One region of the Streptomyces sp. NPDC002088 genome, then DNA from elsewhere that is predicted to be linked to it. Evidence: predicted binding sites of a transcription regulator. Region 1 holds the regulator's gene; each other region holds the start of a gene.

What was found. Region 1 encodes HrcA, which represses chaperone genes, less so after heat shock. Its sites were predicted from a motif close to TTNGCACTCNGNNNNNCNGAGTGCNAA; they were not measured.
Region 2: the regulator HrcA is predicted to act here: its motif matches at 1,261-1,287, upstream of groES (co-chaperone GroES).
Region 3: the regulator HrcA is predicted to act here: its motif matches at 1,453-1,479, upstream of groL (chaperonin GroEL).

What each region holds. Positions count from the first base shown of each region.
Region 1 is NZ_JBEOXO010000003.1:497,655-500,928, reverse strand. Features, by position in the region: gene ABT114_RS09475 (nitronate monooxygenase) at 1-433, opposite strand, end outside; gene dnaJ (molecular chaperone DnaJ) at 521-1,657, opposite strand; gene hrcA (heat-inducible transcriptional repressor HrcA) at 1,658-2,674, opposite strand; partial or broken gene ABT114_RS09460 (MBL fold metallo-hydrolase) at 2,840-3,274, shown strand, end outside.
Region 2 is NZ_JBEOXO010000007.1:271,187-274,460, forward strand. Features, by position in the region: gene ABT114_RS17825 (polysaccharide deacetylase family protein) at 1-635, shown strand, start outside; gene groES (co-chaperone GroES) at 1,433-1,741, shown strand; gene groL (chaperonin GroEL) at 1,854-3,274, shown strand, end outside.
Region 3 is NZ_JBEOXO010000012.1:90,987-94,260, forward strand. Features, by position in the region: gene groL (chaperonin GroEL) at 1-1,290, opposite strand, end outside; gene ABT114_RS25195 (cold-shock protein) at 1,605-1,811, opposite strand; gene ABT114_RS25200 (MoaD/ThiS family protein) at 2,268-2,543, opposite strand; gene thrC (threonine synthase) at 2,540-3,274, opposite strand, start outside.

The DNA of each region.
Region 1 (3,274 bases):
AGTGGAACGACACCACCGGCACCGGGTTGTCCAGCAGCACCGCGAGCTTGGCCTCGTACCCGTCGTCCCGCCCGCTGTCCGGGTCGCCGAGCTCCGTCTCGTACCAGGCGGCCTCGCCGGCCAGCTGGTGGGCGTAGACGTCGACGGCGCCGGCATCGATGGGCGCGGCGCCGGCCGCTCCGGTGGAGCCGGTGCTTGCACCGGGATACTCCGGCTGCGGCATGAACAGGTTCACGCCGAAGGGGCGGGCCGTGAGGCTCCGCAGCTGTTTGATCTCCTGGTACACGCCGTCGGCGGTCTTGTACCCGGCGGCCAGGAACCCGAGCCCACCCGCCTCGGAGACGGCGGCGGCGAGCTGCGGCACGGAGACGCCGCCCGCCATGGGGGCCTGCACGATCGGATGGGGGCAGAGATCGGTCAGCGCGGAGGACATGACGGCATGTTGTCACGTCCTTCGAACAAGTCCGAATCGGGCCTTCCCCCTGGCATGGACCAGGGGGAGGCAAGCTCGGAAGAGCGGTCAGCGACCGTTGAACGCGTCCTTCAACCGCGAGAACAGCCCCTGCTGCCCAGGCTGGAACTGCCCCTGCGGGCGCTCCTCGCCGCGCAGCTTGGCGAGCTCGCGCAGCAGGCGCTCCTGCTCGGGGTCGAGCTTGTTCGGGGTCTGGACCTCGACGTGGACGATGAGGTCGCCCCGGCCGCCGCCGCGCAGGTGCGTGACGCCACGGCCGTGCAGCGGGATCGACTGGCCGGACTGGGTGCCGGGCCGGATGTCGACCTCCTCCATGCCGTCCAGGGTCTCCAGCGGCACCTTCGTGCCGAGGGCCGCCGCCGTCATCGGGATCGTCACCGTGCAGTGCAGGTCGTCACCGCGCCGCTGGAACATCGCGTGCGGCAGCTCGTGGATCTCGACGTACAGGTCACCGGCGGGACCGCCACCAGGCCCGACCTCGCCCTCACCGGCCAGCTGGATGCGCGTGCCGTTGTCGACACCGGCCGGGATCTTCACGGTCAGCGTCCGACGGGATCGCACCCGGCCGTCGCCCGCGCACTCCGGGCACGGGGTCGGGACGACGGTCCCGAAGCCCTGGCACTGGGGGCAGGGGCGGGACGTCATGACCTGACCGAGGAAGGACCGCGTGACCTGCGACACCTCACCGCGACCGCGGCACATGTCACACGTCTGGGCACTCGTCCCCGGCGCCGCGCCCTCACCGTTGCAGGTGGAGCAGACGATCGCCGTGTCGACCTGGATGTCCTTCGTCGTGCCGAAGGCCGCCTCGTCCAGCTCGATCTCGAGCCGGATCATCGCGTCCTGGCCCCGGCGCGTGCGCGAGCGCGGTCCGCGCTGCGACGCCGTGCCGAAGAAGGCGTCCATGATGTCGGAGAAGTTGCCGAAGCCACCGGCGCCGAAGCCGCCCGCGCCGGCCCCGCCCGACTGGGAGAGCGGATCGCCGCCGAGGTCGTAGACCTGCTTCTTCTGCGGGTCCGACAACACCTCGTAAGCGGCGTTGATCTCCTTGAACCGCTCCTGGGTCTTCGGATCGGGGTTGACGTCCGGATGCAGCTCGCGCGCGAGCCGCCGGAAGGCCTTCTTGATCTCTTCCTGCGACGCGTCGCGACGCACGCCGAGAACGGCGTAGTAGTCCGTGGCCACTTAGGACTCCGCCAGGATCTGTCCGACGTACCGTGCCACTGCGCGTACCGCTCCCATCGTTCCCGGGTAATCCATGCGGGTCGGTCCGACCACGCCGAGCTTGGCGACCGCCTCGTTGCCCGAACCGTAGCCGACCGACACCACTGAAGTGGAGTTGAGTCCCTCATAGGCGTTCTCGTGACCGATCCGCACGGTCATGCCCGAATCGCCCGCCTCGCCAAGCAACTTGAGGAGCACGACATGCTCCTCCAGCGCCTCGAGCACCGGGCGGATCGTGAGAGGGAAGTCATGCCCGAAGCGGGTCAGATTGGCGGTGCCGCCGATCATCAGCCGCTCCTCGTTCTCCTCGACGAGCGTCTCCAGCAGAGTGGAGAGCACCGTCGAGACCGTGCCGCGGTCGTCTGCCTCGAAGGCGTCCGGCAGATCCTCCACGAGACGGGGTACGTCCGCGAACCGGCGCCCCGCGACCCGGCTGTTCAGCCGCGCCCGCAGATCCGCCAGGGAGGTCTCGCCGAACGGCGCCGAACAGTCGACCACGCGCTGCTCGACCCGGCCGGTGTCGGTGATCAGCACCAGCATCACGCGTGCCGGCGCCAGCGACAGCAGCTCCACGTGCCGCACGGTCGAGCGGGTCAGCGACGGGTACTGCACGACGGCGACCTGCCGAGTCAGCTGCGCGAGCAGCCGTACGGTCCGGGCCACCACGTCGTCGAGGTCGACGGCCCCGTCGAGGAAGCTCTGGATCGCGCGCCGCTCGGGCGCCGTCATCGGCTTGACGCCCGCGAGCTTGTCGACGAACAGCCGGTAGCCCTTGTCGGTGGGGATGCGCCCGGCGCTGGTGTGCGGCTGGGCGATGTACCCCTCGTCCTCGAGGGCCGCCATGTCGTTGCGCACGGTCGCCGGGGAGACGCCGAGCTTGTGCCGCTCGGTGAGCGCCTTGGAGCCCACCGGCTCCTCGGTACCGACGTAGTCCTGGACGATGGCGCGCAGCACCTGAAGCCTGCGTTCGCTCAGCATCTCGCGCACACCTCCCAGAATGTCGTCCCCTTGGCCTTTCGCCTGGCACTCTGCGCGCGCGAGTGCCAGCGTTCCCCGAGCCAGTGTACGGCCGTGGGGTACACCCCGGGCAAGGCTGGGCCTGCGACGACGTGACGGGCCCACTGCTACCGCTAGCGTCGCCGCATGACGGTGACTTGGGAAGAGCTGGGGTGGGAGCGGCTGGCCGAGGTCGTCGGACGGTGCCGTCTTCCGCTGTGGGACTGCACGGTGGGGCTGGTCGTGGGGGACGGTTCCGCGCTGCTGGTCGACGCCGGTTCGCGCCTCACTGAGGGCGCCCCGCTGCGCGGGCAGGCGGAGGCGATCGCCGGCGGCCGTGTGCGTTTTCTCGCACTCACCCACCCCCCCACTTCGACCATGTCTTCGGGGCGGCGGTGTTCGCGGGCGCGACTGTGCTGAGGGCGGCGGGAGTGGGCGACACCTTCACGGATGACGCTTTCACGGCAGGGCGCGAGGAGATGCACGCGGACGCGGTGCGCAACGGCTTGGACCGCCTGCTGGACCTCTGCGGCGCGGACGCGCTGTAGGTGCCCGGTCACGGAGCGGTGGTAAACGCGGCCT
Region 2 (3,274 bases), on a different contig from region 1:
ATCCTGCCGTGCCCGCCGATCCTGCCGGGCCCGCCCGCCCCGCCCGTCCCGGGCCCCCACTCGTGATCGACCACGTCCCGACCCGCGACAAGGTCGTCTTCCTCACCTACGACGACGGCGCCGAACGCGACCCGCGGTTCGTCGACATGGTCCGTGAGCTGCGGCTTCCGGTCAGCATGTTCCTCACGGACAGCGTCGTCGGACCGGCGTACGGCCACTTCGCGCGGCTGCGGTCGGTCGGCGCGAGCCTCCAGAACCACACCCTCGACCATCCCTCCCTGCGCGGTCTGCCCTACGCCGCTCAGCGCGCGGAGATCTGCGGCCAGCAGGACAAGCTCCGGGCCCGTTTCGGCCTGCGCCCGCGTCTCTTCCGGCCGCCCTACGGCACGTACGACGCCACCACGCTGCGTGCAGCCGCCGACTGCGGTATCTCCGCGGTGGTGCTGTGGCGGGTGTCGATGGGCGCGGACGACCTGACGTACGCCAAGGGCTCCCACCGGCTCCTCCCCGGCGACATCGTGGCCGTCGGCCCGGACGAGACGACGACCCCGACGCTCAGGCAGCGCACGACCCGCCTGCTGCGCCGCATCCAGCAACAGGGCCTGACGGTGGGCCGCCTGGAGGACTACCTGTAGTCCAAGCGGCCACCCGCCCACCTGATTCGGCTGGCGGAGGTGCGCCTCGGGCTCCGCCCCAGACCGAGGGCTTGCCCACCCGCCCACCCGTCTCGGTTGGTCGAAAGTGGCCCCGCCCCAGACCCCGGCGGGGACTCCGTCCCCTGCACCCCTGGTGGGGCCTCTGTCTCCCCGGATCCCTGGCGGGGCCTCCGTCCCCTGCACCCCTGGTGGGGCCTCTGTCTCCCCGGATCCCTGGCGGGGACTCCGTCCCCTGCACCCCTGGTGGGGCCTCTGTTTCCCCGGATCCCTGGCGGGGACTCCATCCCCCCGCACCCGCGGCGCGGACTCCGTCCCCCGCACCCGCGGCGCGGACTCCGTCCCCCACACCCTGTGGCGCTCCGCCCCCGCCCCCTGCGGGGGCTCCGCCCCCGCCCCCTGCGGGACCCCCTCCCCCATACCCGGAAGTGGGCACTGGACTGGCCCCCAAGACCCCGCCGAAGCTCTCCCCCACCACGCAATCCAGCCCGTCCGGCGTTTGAGGACGAGGCCGTTCAGGCCGATGCGGGGTCTGGGGGCGTAGCCCCAGGGGTGGCGGTCACCCCAACCCAGGTGCACCCGAATTTCCGCGCCGCGCCGCAGGCAATTGGCACTCCGCTTGACCGAGTGCTAATCGCGGTCATAGTCTCGGCTCTGGCACTCACCCCTGGAGAGTGCCAACACGCGACGGGCAGGTCCGGCACCCGCGACGACGGATCGACCTGGTCGCCACCTCAGACAGTTAACCCCGTGAGATCTCCGAAGGGGGAGGTCGGATCGTGACGACCACCAGCTCCAAGGTTGCCATCAAGCCGCTCGAGGACCGCATCGTGGTCCAGCCGCTCGACGCCGAGCAGACCACGGCTTCTGGCCTGGTCATCCCGGACACCGCGAAGGAGAAGCCCCAGGAGGGCGTCGTCCTCGCCGTGGGCCCGGGCCGCTTCGAGAACGGCGAGCGTCTGCCGCTCGACGTCAAGACCGGCGACATCGTGCTGTACAGCAAGTACGGCGGCACCGAGGTGAAGTACAACGGCGAGGAGTACCTCGTCCTCTCGGCTCGCGACGTGCTCGCGATCATCGAGAAGTAGTTCACCCGCTTCACCTTTTTGAGCTGCGCCCCTGGCCCCCGCGACCATTAATCAACCGGGCGCCCGGGGCGCAGTTCGTTCATCTCCAGCTTTCCGAGAGGGCTACGCTCCCATGGCGAAGATCCTGAAGTTCGACGAGGACGCCCGTCGCGCCCTCGAGCGCGGCGTCAACAAGCTTGCCGACACGGTCAAGGTGACGATCGGCCCCAAGGGCCGCAACGTCGTCATCGACAAGAAGTTCGGCGCCCCGACCATCACCAACGACGGTGTCACCATCGCCCGCGAGGTCGAGATCGACGACCCGTTCGAGAACCTCGGCGCCCAGCTGGTGAAGGAGGTGGCGACCAAGACCAACGACGTGGCGGGTGACGGCACCACCACCGCCACCGTGCTCGCCCAGGCGCTGGTGCGCGAGGGCCTGAAGAACGTCGCCGCCGGCGCCTCCCCGGCCGCCCTGAAGAAGGGCATCGACGCCGCGGTCAAGGCCATCTCCGACGACCTCCTCGCCTCGGCCCGCCCGATCGACGAGAAGTCCGACATCGCCGCTGTCGCCGCGCTGTCCGCCCAGGACCAGCAGGTCGGCGAGCTCATCGCCGAGGCGATGGACAAGGTCGGCAAGGACGGTGTCATCACCGTCGAGGAGTCCAACACCTTCGGTCTGGAGCTGGACTTCACCGAGGGCATGGCCTTCGACAAGGGCTACCTGTCGCCGTACTTCGTGACGGACCAGGAGCGCATGGAGGCCGTCCTCGACGACCCGTACATCCTGATCAACCAGGGCAAGGTCTCCTCCATCCAGGACCTGCTGCCGCTGCTGGAGAAGGTCATCCAGACCAACTCCTCGAAGCCGCTGCTGATCATCGCCGAGGACGTCGAGGGCGAGGCCCTGTCGACCCTGGTCGTCAACAAGATCCGCGGCACCTTCAACGCCGTCGCCGTCAAGGCCCCCGGCTTCGGCGACCGCCGCAAGGCGATGCTGCAGGACCTGGCGATCCTCACCGGTGCCACGGTCATCTCCGAGGAGGTCGGCCTCAAGCTCGACCAGGTCGGTCTTGACGTGCTCGGCTCCGCCCGCCGCGTCACGGTCACCAAGGACGACACCACGGTCGTCGACGGCGCCGGCGACTCCGCGGACGTGGTGGGCCGCGTCGCCCAGATCAAGGCCGAGATCGAGAACACGGACTCCGACTGGGACCGCGAGAAGCTCCAGGAGCGCCTCGCGAAGCTGGCCGGCGGCGTGTGCGTGATCAAGGTCGGCGCCGCCACCGAGGTGGAGCTGAAGGAGAAGAAGCACCGTCTGGAGGACGCCATCTCCGCGACCCGCGCCGCGGTCGAGGAGGGCATCGTCTCCGGTGGTGGCTCCGCGCTGGTCCACGCCGCCAAGGTCCTCGAGGGCAACCTCGACAAGACCGGCGACGAGGCCACCGGTGTCGCCGTGGTCCGCCGCGCGGTCGTCGAGCCGCTGCGCTGGATCGCCGAGAACGCCGGCCTGGAGGGCTACGTCATCACCTCCAAGGTCGCCGAGCTCGACAA
Region 3 (3,274 bases), on a different contig from region 1:
CGAGAGCTCGAGCTTCTCGAACACCGCGGAGGCCTGGAGCAGGGCCACGCCACCACCGGCGACGATGCCCTCCTCGACGGCCGCCTTCGCGTTGCGAACGGCGTCCTCGATGCGGTGCTTGCGCTCCTTGAGCTCGACCTCGGTGGCGGCACCGGCCTTGATGACGGCCACGCCGCCGGCCAGCTTCGCCAGGCGCTCCTGGAGCTTCTCGCGGTCGTAGTCCGAGTCCGAGTTCTCGATCTCGGCGCGGATCTGGTTGACCCGGCCCTGGACCTGGTCGGCGGAACCGGCGCCGTCCACGATCGTGGTCTCGTCCTTGGTGATGACGACCTTGCGGGCGCGACCCAGGAGGTCCAGGGTCGCGTTCTCCAGCTTGAGGCCGACCTCCTCGGAGATGACCTCGCCGCCCGTGAGGATGGCGATGTCGCCGAGCATCGCCTTGCGGCGGTCACCGAAGCCCGGGGCCTTGACGGCGACGGACTTGAAGGTGCCGCGGATCTTGTTGACGACCAGGGTCGACAGGGCCTCGCCCTCGACGTCCTCGGCGATGATCAGCAGCGGCTTGCCCGACTGCATGACCTTCTCGAGGAGCGGGAGCAGGTCCTTGACGGAACCGATCTTGGAGTTGGCGATCAGGATGTACGGGTCGTCGAGCGACGCCTCCATACGCTCCATGTCGGTGGCGAAGTACGCCGAGATGTAGCCCTTGTCGAAGCGCATACCCTCGGTGAGCTCCAGCTCCAGACCGAAGGTCTGGGACTCCTCGACGGTGATGACGCCTTCCTTGCCGACCTTGTCCATCGCCTCGGCGATGAGCTCGCCGATCTGGGTGTCGGCGGCGGAGATGGAGGCCGTGGAGGCGATCTGCTCCTTGGTCTCGACATCCTTCGCCTGCTCGAGCAGGGCACCGGAGACGGCCTCGACGGCCTTCTCGATACCGCGCTTGAGAGCCATCGGGTTGGCGCCGGCGGCTACGTTGCGCAGGCCCTCGCGGACGAGCGCCTGGGCGAGAACGGTCGCGGTGGTCGTACCGTCACCGGCGACGTCGTCCGTCTTCTTGGCGACTTCCTTGACCAGCTCGGCGCCGATCTTCTCGTACGGGTCCTCGAGCTCGATCTCCTTGGCGATGGACACACCATCGTTGGTGATCGTGGGGGCGCCCCACTTCTTCTCGAGGACGACGTTGCGGCCCTTGGGGCCAAGGGTGACCTTGACGGCGTCGGCGAGCTGGTTCATCCCGCGCTCGAGACCGCGCCGTGCCTCCTCGTCGAACGCGATGATCTTGGCCATGTGAAGTGGTCCTCCCGGACTGGGGTGGATTGCTCCGGACCGCGCTGGCGCCCGCGACGGACGGCCTGCCTGCCCCGTGGTTCCTTGCACCACCTGGCCTGCGGGCCTCACCGACCCGGTCCTTCGTTATCACTCTCACCTTCAGAGTGCTAACGCCAATGATTAGCACTCGCCCATGCCGAGTGCAAGCGCCTGCCCGGGATCCGCGGGCCCGCGCGGCGACGCTCGGGCATGCCGAAGGGCTCGTACCCCGTGGGATACGAGCCCTTCGAACAAGAACAGAAGAACGTCGCTGCTGTTAGTCGGCGCGTGCTTCAGCCGGTCGCCAGGCGGACCATGTCCGCCTGCGGCCCCTTCTGACCCTGCGAGATCTCGAAATCGACCCGCTGGCCCTCTTCCAGGGTGCGGTACCCGTCCATCTGGATCGCGCTGTAGTGGACGAACACGTCCGCACCACCGTCGACCGCGATGAAGCCGTACCCCTTCTCCGCGTTGAACCACTTGACGGTGCCCTGAGCCATGCCTAACTCCCCTATTACTGGCCCTTGCACGGATCCACACTTCGCGGACCCGGGTCAGACCTCACCCCCCAATGGCAGCCGGGGGCGTGCGCCGGAACGCGTCGACCGCGGCTGAATGTATCTGTCCAACTGCCGTCTGCAACAGGTCAATCGGACGAGAAATCCGGGCATGACGGGTCCGGAATCTACCCACAATTCGCCTGGTTTCAGGGCAAGTTGGGCCGGGCATAGGGAGCGAAAGGCGCAAAAGACCTGCACACTTTGGCTACTTCTCATCGGCCGTGCGGCAGGTCGCGAGGGCCGCAATCCCTGGAATCGGGAGCGGGTTCCCCAACTGTACCGCGCTCAATCACACTGAATTACCCCCTCCGCTTCTCTCGCGGAGGGGGCACTGTATCCATGAGCGGCAATGCCGCGGGATGAACACTCGGTAACCGCGGTTACCGATGGTAATGATCAGCCTCCGGCGACCGCCGGAATGATGGAGACACCGGCGCCGTCCGGGGTCGCCGTCTCCAGACCCTGCTCGAAGCGGACATCGTCGTCGTTGACGTACACGTTGACGAACCGGCGCAGCTTGCCCTGGTCGTCGAGGACGCGGGCCGCGATGCCGGCGTGGTTCTTCTCCAGGTCGGAGAGGACCTCGGCGAGGGTCGCGCCCTCGGCGCTCACCTCGGCCCTACCGCCGGTGTAGGTGCGCAGGATGGTGGGGATGCGGACGTTGACGCTCATGATGCGAGGCCAGCCTCTCGGAAGGAGTCGAGGTTCGGGCGGATCGTCGCGGTCAGGCCGGTACCGGCCACCGCGTCGAGAGTCTTCAGACCGTCGCCGGTGTTCAGCACGACAGTGGTCTTGGCCGGGTCGAGCAGGCCGGCCTCGATGAGCTTCTTCGTCACGCCCACCGTCACCCCGCCCGCCGTCTCGGCGAAGATGCCCTCGGTCCGCGCCAGCAGCTTGATCGCGTCCACGATCTGCTCGTCCGTCACATCCTCCACGGCACCGCCCGTGCGGCGCGCGATGTCCAGGACGTACGGCCCGTCGGCCGGGTTGCCGATGGCGAGGGACTTGGCGATGGTGTCCGGCTTCTGGGGGCGTACGACGTCGTGGCCGGCCTTGTACGCCACGGACACCGGCGAGCAGCCCTCTGCCTGCGCACCGAAGATCTTGTACGGCTTGTCCTCGACCAGGCCGAGCTTGATCAGCTCCTGCAGACCCTTGTCGATCTTCGTGAGCTGGGAGCCGGAGGCGATGGGGACGACCAACTGGTCGGGCAGCTGCCAGCCGAGCTGCTCGCAGATCTCGTACGCGAGGGTCTTCGAGCCCTCCGCGTAGTACGGCCGCAGGTTGACGTTGACGAAGCCCCAGCCCTCGCCCGCCGGGTCGCCGATCAGCTCGGAGCAGAAGCGGTTCACGTCGTCGTAGTTGCCCTCGATGCCGACGAGCTCGCCGCCGTAGATGGCGGC